Regions from separate parts of the Desulforamulus ruminis DSM 2154 genome, predicted to be linked through region 2. Evidence: riboswitches for the same ligand, from Rfam matches in the RefSeq annotation. Region 2 holds a riboswitch; the other holds the start of a gene.
The links. A riboswitch is a leader RNA that binds a small molecule or an ion and turns the genes downstream of it on or off. The one in region 2 is predicted to bind molybdenum cofactor.

Region 1: it holds a riboswitch for molybdenum cofactor, as region 2 does, so the genes downstream of both, modA (molybdate ABC transporter substrate-binding protein) here and DESRU_RS02145 (hypothetical protein) in region 2, are expected to answer to the same signal.

What each region holds. Positions count from the first base shown of each region.
Region 1 covers NC_015589.1:549,529-553,873, forward strand. The annotation lists gene cobC (alpha-ribazole phosphatase) at 1-465, shown strand, start outside; partial or broken gene modA (molybdate ABC transporter substrate-binding protein) at 517-1,263, shown strand; gene DESRU_RS02710 (TOBE domain-containing protein) at 1,286-1,492, shown strand; molybdenum cofactor riboswitch at 1,776-1,906, shown strand; gene modA (molybdate ABC transporter substrate-binding protein) at 2,084-2,887, shown strand; gene modB (molybdate ABC transporter permease subunit) at 2,903-3,574, shown strand; gene DESRU_RS02730 (ATP-binding cassette domain-containing protein) at 3,589-4,278, shown strand.
Region 2 covers NC_015589.1:412,478-421,075, reverse strand. The annotation lists gene DESRU_RS19680 (helix-turn-helix domain-containing protein) at 473-1,120, shown strand; gene DESRU_RS02145 (hypothetical protein) at 1,284-1,502, opposite strand; molybdenum cofactor riboswitch at 1,587-1,706, opposite strand; molybdenum cofactor riboswitch at 1,742-1,860, opposite strand; gene DESRU_RS02140 (LysR family transcriptional regulator) at 2,089-2,988, opposite strand; gene DESRU_RS02135 (DMT family transporter) at 3,150-4,049, opposite strand; gene DESRU_RS02130 (MFS transporter) at 4,244-5,644, opposite strand; gene DESRU_RS02125 (methyl-accepting chemotaxis protein) at 6,037-7,977, opposite strand; gene DESRU_RS19675 (thioredoxin family protein) at 8,474-8,598, opposite strand, start outside.

The DNA of each region.
Region 1 (4,345 bases), 130 kb from region 2:
TCTCATATTTTCTGCAGTGATCTGCAGCGTTCTTTAAAAACAGCCCAAATGATTGCTGAAAAACAAAAAATAAACCCGGTGGCCCGCAAGGAGCTCCGGGAAATCAATCTTGGGGAATGGGATGGCCGCTCATTTGAAGAGATTAAAAGAAAATATCCTACAGAATTTAAAAATCGCGGCAAGGATATTGAAAACTACCGGCCTCCCGGGGGAGAAAGTTTTGCTGATTGCAGCCATCGGGCAGTGACGGCCTATCATGAAATTCTCAATGGGACCAAAGGGAATCTCGTCATTACAGGACATGCCGGAATTAACCGGGTGATACTGTGTCATCTGCTGGATATCCCCTTAAAGAGTTTGTTTAAAATTACCCAGGACTACGGCTGTTTGAATCTCATATGGTACGGAAGTTTTGGTTACCGGCTGAGGGTATTTAACCGCATATTCAGGCGGGTACCCTATTAATTAGTAGGGGGGATCATCGATGACAGCCCAAAATAAAATACAGTTGCAGCGGCCATGGTTCTCCGGAATGCGCTGATGGACATCAGAAAAATGTTTATGGAAAAGAACAGCGGCCTTGATATTGCCGTTGAATTCGGTCCTTCAGGAGTTTTAAGCAGAAACATTGAAAAGGGCCAGGCGGTAGATCTTTTTATCTCTGCGGGACAAAAAGAAATAGACCGGTTGGCAGATAAAGGGTTCATTCTGCCTGATTCCCGGAAAAGTCTGGTGGGCAATCAAATGGTGGTCATGCTGAAAAAGGGCTTGACCATGAATTATCTGGCCGATTTAACTACCGATCAATTTAGAAACATCGTCCTGCCCTTTCCAGATAAAGCGCCCTCCGGCAGATATGCCAAGGAGATGCTGATTCGCCTGGGTCTATGGGATGTCTTGACTGAAAAACAATATTTTGTTGATGACGTGAAACAGGTAGTTGAGGCCGTAGCCGGTGGAGAGGCCGATGCGGGATTTGCCTGGTATGCCGATATACAAGCAACACCCGGTTTGGACTATTATCGAATCCCCCAGGCCGCCTATGAGCCGGTTATGGTTACCGCAGCCCTCCCTTTATATGCTGAAAAAAATATTTCGGCTAAAAAGTTTTTGGAATATATTGCTTCGGAGGAAGGAATAATAACCCTTGAAAAGTATGGGTTTACCAGGCCGGAACAGGGGCAGGGCGCAAAAAGGCCCCATATCCTTTGGAAGTTCCTTACGCCCTCCTATGAGGACGATTTTGTAAATGCATTGCTTTAAATAAAGCGAAGGAGTGGTAAAAATGCAGCTCAGCACCCGCAATTTATTGAAGGGCCGGATTAAGACCATTAAATCCGATACGGTTTCCTCTGAAGTGGTTATGGACATCGGCGGTCCGGAGATCTGTGCCTTGATTACAACAGGGTCTGTCAACCGGATGGGATTAAAAGAGGGTGATGAAGTTGTGGCTATGGTTAAAGCAACTTCTGTTATGATTATGAAAGAATAGTGCCATTACTTATTATATAAAAGATATTCATATCCATAATATGACCTTGGTGTTTGTTTTTGCATTTATATTTATGATGCATATAGCAAACATTTTTTTGTTGCATCTATAATCATGGCGCACTTAGCCTTTGTTTTATTTCTGCATTTATGCTTGCGACGCATATAGTAAATATTTTGTATACTATTGTCTAATGTGTTGCTTTAAAGTGAATTTTTTGTTATTTTATTAAGTAAGTAATGTTGAAATTTTGTATAAATATTGCGGTCAGGCGGTTGGTTACTTTCTGACCGGCTTTTGAGCAGATGTTCCTAAAGCATGGCCAGGGGATATTTGTCGGGCAATGCGGCCCAAAGGATCTGAACGGAAACGTTGATCCCTTCCTTTCAAGAAAGGAAGACAATAGCATACTTTTTAGCGCCAATGAAGTGCCGCTGCCAGAAAATGCAGCGGTTTTTTATTTTTTAAGATTAGCACTGATTTCTTGTGTCTGCGCAGGTAATAAACAGGCTGCCGACGGTAGATGAAAGGATGTGATATTTGAAGGCTCGGCTGTTCATTCTATATTTAAAGATGACGGGAGGAGAAAAAATGAAAAGAAAAATAGTGGTATGGCTGGCGGTGATGATGTTAACCCTTTTGGTTATCACCGGCTGCGGTGGACAGAAAGAAAATAACGATGCAAATTCAAATGCGCAAGTGGAACCTGTTGATCTGACCATATCGGCAGCCGCCAGCCTAAAGGATGCTGCGGAAGAATTAAAGGGTATTTATGCGAAACAACATACGGAGGTAGCTATTACTTATAATTTTGGCGCATCGGGCACCTTGCAAAAACAAATTGAAGAAGGGGCTCCGGCCGACCTGTTTATTTCTGCCGGCAAAAGCCAAATGGATGCGCTGGCCGAAAAAGGCTTGATTGTGGAGGGTTCCCGTAAGGACCTGCTGGGCAACGATTTGGTATTGGTAGCCGGAAAAGACAGCCAGATTGCCAGCTTTGAGGATCTGGCCAAACCGGAAGTAGGTAAGATCGGCATTGGCACCCCTGAGTCTGTTCCCGCAGGGAAATACGCTCAGGAAGCTTTGACCAACCTGCAGCTTTGGGATAAACTTCAGCCTAAGCTGGTATTGGCCAAGGATGTGCGTCAGGTGTTGACTTATGTGGAAAGCGGTAATGCGGATGCCGGTCTGGTTTATCGTTCCGATGCGCTGATCAGCCAGGAGGTTAAAGTGGTTGCTGCCGCCCCGGAAGACTCCCATAAACCCATTGTGTATCCCATGGCCATTCTTAAAGACACCAAACAGCAAAAAGCTGTAGAGGATTTTGCAGCTTTCCTGTCCAGCGATGAGGCAGCCCAGGTATTTGAAAAATATGGTTTTAAACCAATAAAGTAACCCTATGGTATTAAGATGTTTATAGAACTGTCTGACTGGTCTCCTGTATTACTTTCCTTAAAAACGGCACTCATCGCAGTCATTATTGTCATCCTCTTCGGGCTGCCTCTGTCCCGCCTTATGGCCAGATGGGAGTTCCCCGGAAAAGACTTACTGGAAGCGGCCATTACCTTGCCCATGGTGCTGCCGCCTTCGGTGATTGGTTACGGCCTGCTTATGCTGATTGGTAAGAACGGATTTCTGGGTAAAATCCTGGCCAATATGGGAATTTCTTTAATCTTCACCTGGTGGGCGGCTGTTTTAGCTGCTACCGTGGTAGCTTTCCCGTTAATGTACCAGAGTGCCAAAGCTGCGTTTAAAAGTGTAGACGTAAATTATGAGAAAGCCGCCAGGACCCTGGGAGCCGGTGAGGTAAGAATATTTCTTACCATCACCCTCCCCCTGGCCTGGCCGGGAATTGTAGCCGGATTGGTGCTCTCCTTTGCCCGGGCTTTGGGTGAATTTGGCGCTACACTAATGGTGGCGGGAAACATCCCGGGAAAAACCTCCACCATCCCGGTGGCCATTTTCTTTGCAGTGGACGCCGGAGACGACGCTACCGCCAGAACCCTGGTGGCCATTGTAACGGTATTTAGTTTCTTAGTTATTTTCTGGGTTAACCGGTGGGCTAAAAGGCAAAATTATTAAAGTACGGTGATGTAATGTTGGAAGCCTCTATTAACAAAAAACTTTGGCACTTTAACTTACAAGTTGAACTAAAAGTCAGCAACCAGATTGTCGTGCTGTGGGGTCCTTCCGGTTCCGGAAAAACAACGGTTTTACACTGCCTGGCGGGTTTGCGCAACCCTTCATCCGGTTTTGTTAAAATAAATAATCAGGTGGTTTTTTCCTCCGAGGAAAAAATCAATATTCCCACAAGGCTTAGAAATATCGGCTACCTTTTTCAGGACTATGCTTTATTCCCCCATATGACGGTAAAGAAAAATGTTTTATACGGACTTAACAGTACCAAGAAGAAAACGGCAAAAACCCTGGACCCTTTAGAACTGCTTAATTCCTTTGGGGTAGGACATCTCATGGACCGCTATCCAAGGCAGCTCTCCGGGGGAGAAAGGCAGCGGGTGGCCCTGGCCAGGGCTTTGGCGGTTCAGCCCCGATTGTTGTTGTTGGATGAACCCCTCAGCGCCTTAGATAAAGAAACCAGGTTAAATTTAAGACAGGAGCTTAAAAATCTGCACCGTCAATGGAAAATCCCTTTTGTTCTGGTAACCCACGACGAGGAAGAAGCAAAATTTTTAGGGGATCAGATTATTTCCATGGAAAAGGGAGAGGTAAAAGAATTATTAAGATGCCGGAGTGTTGCCACAACATTTCCGTCTAAAGATTTGTAATAAACGATCCACATAAAAAATAATTTGTATTTTAATTTTACAAAGAGGATTAATGCAATCCATGTAG
Region 2 (8,598 bases):
TTAAATCCAGTTTAAAGCTATTGGTGGGTAATCCATAATCCATAAACAAATCAATCTTTTACTTGCCAAACTTCTAAAAGGATTTAGCATAACATTAAAGAATGTTCTTTCATAATCTCTTGTCACAAAACTTAAAATTTGTTAATATCAGTAAGAAAACATGTCAACATTTAATGATATAGATCATTCGCACGGCAGGCTTTCATCTGCCCTAATTTTTATGCTTCTATTTTTAGGGGTTTTGCAATAAATTTTCTTAAGCTTCCTTACCAAAACCCCCAATCCGCTCTCGCCCTCCTTTCTCCCGGTATCGAAGGACTGCCGCCGTCGATTCTAGGCAATAAAGTTATGGGAGCAGTTGGTATTTTTAACCTATTTATAGCTAGTTTAATGCTTCTGAGAAAGCAAGTCAATCATAATATGTTTCTGAGAATTATGATTATTGAAAAAATGTTTCTGAGAAGGAATGTACATGAATATTTCGCAGAGGTTTAAGTTAATAAGAGAAACTCTTGGTTTAACACAGACATTGATGGCTCAGGACTTAGGCATCGATAGAAGCCATGTTGGAAACATCGAAAACGCTTCTAAAAAAGCATCCGACTCTTTACTTAAACATATTTGTGCCCGGTATGGTGTCTCAGAATCATGGTTGAAGACTGGCGAAGGAGAAATGTTTACATCTCCTGAGGATAGAATGAAGAAATTGTTAGAACAGCTAAACAGCCAGCCCTCCGTTCATTCCTATTACAGCTTCTTGGTTGACCACCGGCTACCGTTGCAGGAAAGTCTGCCGCATCACCTGCAAATTCAGGCTGACTTGTTGGAGCAAAGAAAGGAAGCTATTCGAGAAGAGCTTGAGGTGCGGTTGGAAAAGCAAAAGCAGGCTACCGATATCTCGGCAGAAAATATATCATCTTTTGTCCAGCAGATCCTACCGGGTGAAGCGGACGAAAAAGAACTTGAAGAAATGAAAAACATCCTGGAAATTCTCTTTAACGCTAGCCCCTCTTATAGAGAGTGGGCTAAAATACAATTTAAATACGCCTTTCCGGAAACAATTCTCGCCCAAGCCCGGACTCAATTACAGCAGCAAAAACTAAAAAACGACAAAAAATAATACCTGATCCCGCAGTACACTTTAACCAAAAGAAGGCTCCGGTAATTAAAACGGAGCCTTCTTTTGGTCACTGTTATTAAAATAAAAGGTTCGATAATAAATTACAAACCCGAATAAGCCTTTCGTTCTCAGGTCCATTATGTCGTCGACCGGCAAAACTTAATTAACTAGTCTTGTACTGTTTTAATAAATTTACTAAACTATCCATGGTAGTATAAAAATCTTTCGTCAATGGTTTCTCTGAGGCATTGCAAACCAACTGGTTGGTCACGTTAATAATATTTTTGTTCAAAATATCATCATTGATTAGCGTGGCCATATCTGCAATGACTAAAGATAAGGTTAAAATGGCTTCTGTATCCTGAATCTCTGTTGTCATCATGTCGCCTCCGGCCGTAAAGTTATATCCCACACAAAAATTAAGGTTGGCGGGTGCCTTAAAGAAAGCAGCACAAACCAACCCTAGTAACAGGTGGAATGTTCTCCTTTCCAAAGGGAGGCTAACCCGTTTCCCGATTAACCCTTATACGGCCATAACACCATCACATTACGCATTAGGCACTATGGCTCGGAGAACGCTATAAATAGAAGAACCGCACACAAATGTGCGGTTACGGCATGGCTAAATAAACCTACCATCCTTTCCACACGGGAGGCACATCCGTTTCCAGATGAACCCTAACGGCCGGGGAACCATAATCTCATATCACAGGTTCAAAGGCTCGGAGGTAATATTAAGGAATTTTTTCATGTCTTACAATGAATTACTTTATATACGCATAATATAAGTTATACTTATTTCCATTATGGCAAAAAAAGACACATCTGGCAACAGTTATATTTTTTATATTGCCTGAAAAAAATAACAATTTTTGATTAGGATCGACAATTTATTTAAGCACCTTATAATCCGGCGGATAAAAGAGCAAAACAAAACCGAGTCTTCGCTGACTCGGTTTTGTTTTGCTCTAATTTACATCACAGCAGGTGGACTTTATCCCCTTAATCAATTCTTTCTCTACCATTGATAAATGGTGGCGATTGGACCATATAATGGCAATGGTAATATCCAGAGGGACATCACTAATGGGAACGGTTACGATCTCATTGGATCTGCCGTATTCCTCAGCCATAAATCTAGGAATAAAAGCGGCACAATCCCGGTGTAGCAGTACCTTTTCCAACATTTCCAAATTATCTACCCGAAATAAAACGTCAAGATCGCCGTGCTTCCTTAAGATACTGGATATCCCGCAATTGGTTACATACTCTGTATTGTATAAAACAATTGGCTGGGACATGGCTTCCTTCAGGGTAATGGATTCTTTGCCTGAAATGGGGCTTTGTTTTCCGACAATTAATACCAGTTCATCTACAAATAGTTCTCTTAGCTTGACGTCTTTTGCCTGTATAAGCTCATCGGTTTTTAAAATCACACCAAAATCTGCTTTACCCGATTGGATATCCCGAAGTATATTATTGGACTCGCCCACTTTTATAAATATGTTTACTTTGGGGTGATTGTATTTAAAATTCGTAAGAACCTCCGGCATAATGGTAATATTGACGCCTGGCTCCACCGCTATTGAAATATTGCCATTCAGTTCCAGGTCGTTGCTTTTAGCAATTTGCTTAATTTCCTCAACACTTTCAATGATTTCTTTGGCCTTCTGAATAATGGTTTCTCCTATTTCAGTGGGAGAAACGCCATGATTGGTTCTTTTTAATAGATGAACCCCTAATTCATCTTCCAGCTTACTTATGGCCGCACTTAACGCCGGCTGCGAAATATGCGCCCGTTCGGCAGCCAGGGAAATTGTCTTTGATTGGTATATCTCAACAAGATAATAGAGTTGTTCTAAACGCATCTCATCACCCCAATTCTAAAAAACATATTTTAAAAAGCATACTATATCTGCCCTATGAATGAAAGTTCCTTTTGTTCTTTCAAAATGTCGGAATATTATTTGGCAGCCGTCCATGGGATTTTTTGAATTCTAATATTATTATACCCCGGGAGGATGTCTTTTTATATGGAAGGTTTTTTGCTGTATTCCGGTACCTCTTCTGTTTCTGTTTGTAATATGATAATCCCCGCAATAATACTGGCACTGCCCAGCAATTGTACGGCTGAAAGTTTTTCACTTAAAATTAGCCAAGCAAACCCGATGGTAAAGGCCAGTTCAATGGTGCTGATGATGGATGTCCGGCTCGCTCCTAACTTTGCCAAGCCCATTAAATAAAGAGTTAAGGCCAGAACCGTACAAAAGACCGCCGACCCTAAACCCACTAAAAATTGGGGGAGAGTCAATGGACTGGTAAACATGGTTACCGGAGGGAAAATCAGCACCACAAATAAGGAGCAAATCGTCGTAATGCATGCAATCACCGTAACGGGGTCTATTTCCCTGCTGATTTTTTGACCTCTGATGATATATATAGCAAACATCAAGGCTCCCATCAGCCCGCAAGCAATCCCTTGCCAGTTTAAATCAAAGTCTTGGCTAAATAGATTAATCACCATTAAGCAGCCCAGGATCACCAAACCCAATGATATAAGGCGTTTCACGGATAATTTTTCATGGTAATAAAGGGTCATAATCAATAGGACGATGGCCGGATAAGCGTAAAATAACATACTGGCTACAGCAGCCAACATATATTTGGTAGCCAATATGTAAAATACCGCACTTGCAAAATAAATAACTGCCTGTACGGCCAGAGTGCCCAAACAGGGCTTTAGGGATGCCCATTGAATCTTTTTGGTGGCAACGGCAAGGGTCATCAGAATCGCTGCCGATATAAAAAAACGCATAGCCAAAAGTGTGTCCGTCGTAACCTGCATGTGATACCCCAGTTTATAAAAAACCGGAAGAAGGGCTGAAGCTATGGCAGACAAAATTACATAAAGATAGCCTTTTAATGGCACTCCAGAACCCACCCTTACATGAAAAGTATGGATAAAACCCCCTGGAACCCAGGAGGTTTTATCTCAGCCATTTATTCTTCGTTCAAACCAACGCTTCAATTTCTTGCTTTACTTTAAGCCCGCCAATTAATTTCCCGGCATGTCTTTCTCCGGTCTTTATAATGGGGAGCAGTAACATGGATAAACATTTTTTTTTATGCTTTAGCCGGGGCCGCTTCTTCCGCTGCTTCAACGGCAATTTCCTCCAGAGATTTACCGGCAGTACGCTCGCCCCAAATACCGGTAACCACAGCTACAATCAGGAACATGGCGCCAATGACACCGAACAATACACCGTAGCCAAATTGTTTGAAGATAATGGGCACCAACAGCATGGCAGCGGAAGTCATAATCCGCCCTAAGCTGTAAATGAAGCCGGTGGCGCTGTTCCGAATATGGGTGGGATAGGCTTCGGCCAGGTAAGACCACATCAGTACAAACACGCCGTCCATCAATACCCTTACAGCAAATCCCACAAAGACAATTATCAGGGGAGCTTTGATCGTACCGAAAACAATGGTTAATAACCCTACCGCCACGCTATAGACAACAATGGGAACCTTTCTGCCGCCTTTATCGGTAAAGAAAGCGGCGATATAGTTACCAATGGGGCTTCCAAAGGATACTAGGGCGCTCATCCACAGGGCGTCTTCCATGGTAAATCCATACTCGTTTAGTAAAGTAGGCATCCAGCCGAAGAAGATAAAATATCCTACGGTGATAAAGATAACCATATTGGTAAGCACAGTGGTTTTCTTAAGATACTTTTTGCCAAACACCTCTTTAATCATGGCGAGGCCGCTGGTTTCTTGGGCTTTTTCTGCATTAGTATCCTTATGAGCCGCGATCTCGACACTCATATCCACTTTAACATCCGGTACAAAATGTTGAATTACTTTTTCCGCCTCTTCATATCTTCCCTGGGTGATCAGCCACCGGGGTGATTCTTTTAACCATTTGGTACCCAAGTATAGAATAATGAACCCGGATCCGCCAATGTAAAACACATGGCGCCAACCATCCGGGCTGGCCGGAATGAGGATCTGAGCAATCTGACCCAGCAGCGGAATGCTTAACAAACCGGTAGCCAGGGAAATGGCCTGCCATTTCCCTCTGGAGGCGGCCGGCAGTATTTCTACAATGTAAACCATGGCAACGACAACCATTGATAAGACACCGAAACCGGTCATTGTTCTAGCTACCATAAATATTTCTTTATTGGGAGACAGACCATTTAAAATGGAGAAAGTAGAAAAAATGATAACAGAAAATAAGAATGTCTTTTTACGTCCATACTTATCCGAAGCCCAGCCGCCGAACCAGCAGCCAAAAAGCATACCGACAAAGGTTACTGAGTTAACAACTCCGATCCACTCCATGGACACTCCCCAGTGCTTTGTAAGCGCCGGAGCTACAAAGGAAAAGGTGAATAAATCCATTTGATCAAAGGCATAGGCTAGTGCCAGTAAGATTAAAAATTTAACATGTTCTTTACCCATTTTGGCATTGTCCATATAACTGTTGCCACTGGTGGAATTGCTAATTCCTCCTGCCATATAACGACCTCCTCATTATTATCATGCCACGGAACAATCCATTTCACCTCTGTATATCTTATTACGTTCAGTCACTCCTCCTTTGTCCAAATCAGACCCAGCCGACAACGTATCGGTCGTGCATCTGACTCTTTTCGACACTTTCTACTATTGTGTAAGTTCTTACCTTCACTAATTACTTTAATTATAAAAATTATGTTAATTGCTGTACAATACTTGGTGATTATACCCCGTATAAGCAAAACAAATATACGTTAATCCTGTTTATTCAATTTTTACAAATAAAACATAAGATTTTCCTTTTTACGACATTTCTTTATGGCATAAAATATGAAATGTCCGGTGACCTTGGCTGGTCACCGGACATGGGCAGGGACCCCACTGTTAAGACTTTATAAAGTAAATTTTTCAACCATTTGATTTAGATGATTGGCCATTTGATTGAGTTGTTCATTGGCAGCGGATATTTCCTCCATGGCAGCCGTTTGTTCCTCTGTCGTGGCAGAAACATTTTGAATCCCTGCAGCCACCTGTTCCGCTGCAGATGCAACACCTTGAATTTGTTTTACCAGTAATTCAATGGAATCAGTAATTCCCTTAAAATTGTTGCCCACTTCCTCTACAACCAGGACCCCTTCTTTTACCTGCTTACTTCCCTCGGTCATGGCCTCCACCGCTTTCTGGGACTCCAATTGAACCTGATGAATGATTTCAGTAATGTCCTTGGCGGCGTTGGCGGATTGTTCGGCCAGTTTCCTTACCTCATCGGCAACCACCGCAAAGCCCCGGCCGTGCTCTCCTGCGCGGGCTGCCTCTATGGCTGCATTCAAGGCCAGTAAATTGGTTTGTTCCGCTATATTGGTGATTAAATATACAATTTTATTAACATGATTTAATGTTTCCGCCAGTTCTTCTACCACTCGGGCAGCATCTTTATTGGAACAGGAGATTGTTTCCATTTGACCGGTGATTCTCTCAACACCGCCGGAACCTTGTTCCGCCTCCTTGGAAACCTTTTCGGACAAATCTGCCGCCTCCTGTATGTTACTGGCCACCTGCTCGATGGTAGCGGCGATTTCGCTGACGGTGGCTGCAGTCTCCGATGAGCCTGCGGAAGTCTGTTGGGATTGGTTGGCCAATTGTTTAGCGGACTCACTTAAATCCACGGAAGAAACCTGTAAGCCTTGAATTACCTCCTTAAGGTTTTCCCTCATACTGTTTAAGGAATCGATCAAGACACCATTTTCGTCACTTCGTTTCATCTCTATGGGTTTTACCTTCAGGTTTCCTTTGGAAATTTCACGGGCAAACTCTGCGGAAGCGATGATTGGTTTGGATATCTTATTGGAAATCACCACAGCCATGAAAACAATTCCCACTAAAAGTATCATTAACAATAAAAATAGATTTTTTGCCATAGTGCCGAATTTATCCATTAATTCCGCCTTTTCCACAATGGCCATGAATTTCCAGCCCGTCTCCCCGGAGGTATAAATATTGACAAAACAATCTTTGTTGTCAATGGTTGCTTCAAAATCTCCTGTGTTCATTTTCAGAGCAGCACTTAATTTTTCATTTTTTAGATCCTTTAAATTTTTGCCGTTCATTTCAGGCTTTTTAGGATGTGCGATAATGGTTCCTTCATCGTCTGTCACCATAATGTAGCCGGTCTTTTCAATTTTTATATTTTTAATCATATCGGTTATACTTTCCAGGCTTACATCCAATCCCTGAACGCCCACAACCTGGCCGGTGGAATCGGTAATGGTGGTTACCGTGCTAACCAGAAAAACCTGATCTGCGGGGAAAAAATAAGGTTTTGTCCGGGTGACCTGCCCTTTATTTTCCATGGCGGTATTGTAAAAGAGTTTTACTCTGGGATCATATTGGCTCATTATTTTTCCATCGGGCCATTGAGTATACGCGCCATCAACGGTGGCCAGATATACATAAGCGGTCTTGGGATGGGATTCCGCAAAGGTTGAGTAAATATTGTAGATCTCTTTCTCCAAGCCGCTGCTTAAAGAAGGCGTCATTTGGATGAGTCCGTCCGCTCCTCCCGGGTTATCCAAGTAAGAGGTTATGGTGGTATCGGCCCTTTTCACGGTATCGTTGATGGAGAAAAATTTACAGTTCTCACTAACACTTTGAAAAAAAATACTAATGGCATTGTTTACCTGTAAAATTTGTTTATTGGTGTTATTAATAAACTCCTGTTGAACGATTTTGGATGAATATTGTGCCAGATAAATGGTGGATGCAATGGCGGGAACCAAGGCCACGGCTAATAAAATGATTATCAGTTTATTCTTAATCGTAAAAAAATTTCTCATATGTATAACCCCTTCCAGCTACCTTTTAATCCTCTTGGCTTTCCCTAATAACCTAAGGACAAAAGCCCCCTGCCCCGGGCTTTTGTCCTTAGGTTTTGTCACAGGCCTAAATGCGGGTATTCTTTATTTACTTAAATATTTCATCCTGCCGGAACCATACTACGTTATTTTATAGGACTGTTTTAACTCTCCCCATTCATTTTGTTCAACCAATTGCAGCGTTCTAAACTTCATGGGCATTGACTCATGATTCCCCTCCTCCCTATTTATTCCGTAAATCAACTAGTACCTTAGGGTTGCCAATAATAATAACCGTCCCAAATAATATAATCACCACACCCATGATCAGATTAGGATATTCCCTTTTACAGGATCATTTGTTGCGCATTTAACCCATTGATCCTAGTTCCTTAACTGGAATATTACAAAACCTCCCGGAAGTGTCCAGGAGGCTTTATCCTATCCGCAACGGATTTTACCCAAGTTTAAAACCAATTCAATTTTTATTAATGATGCTGTCGATGGTTTCCATAATCTCTTCCTTTTCATGCAAGCCGCCAATACGATCCTTGAATTCATTTTCTTTAAAAATCAATAACTGGGGAATCCCTCTTAATTGAA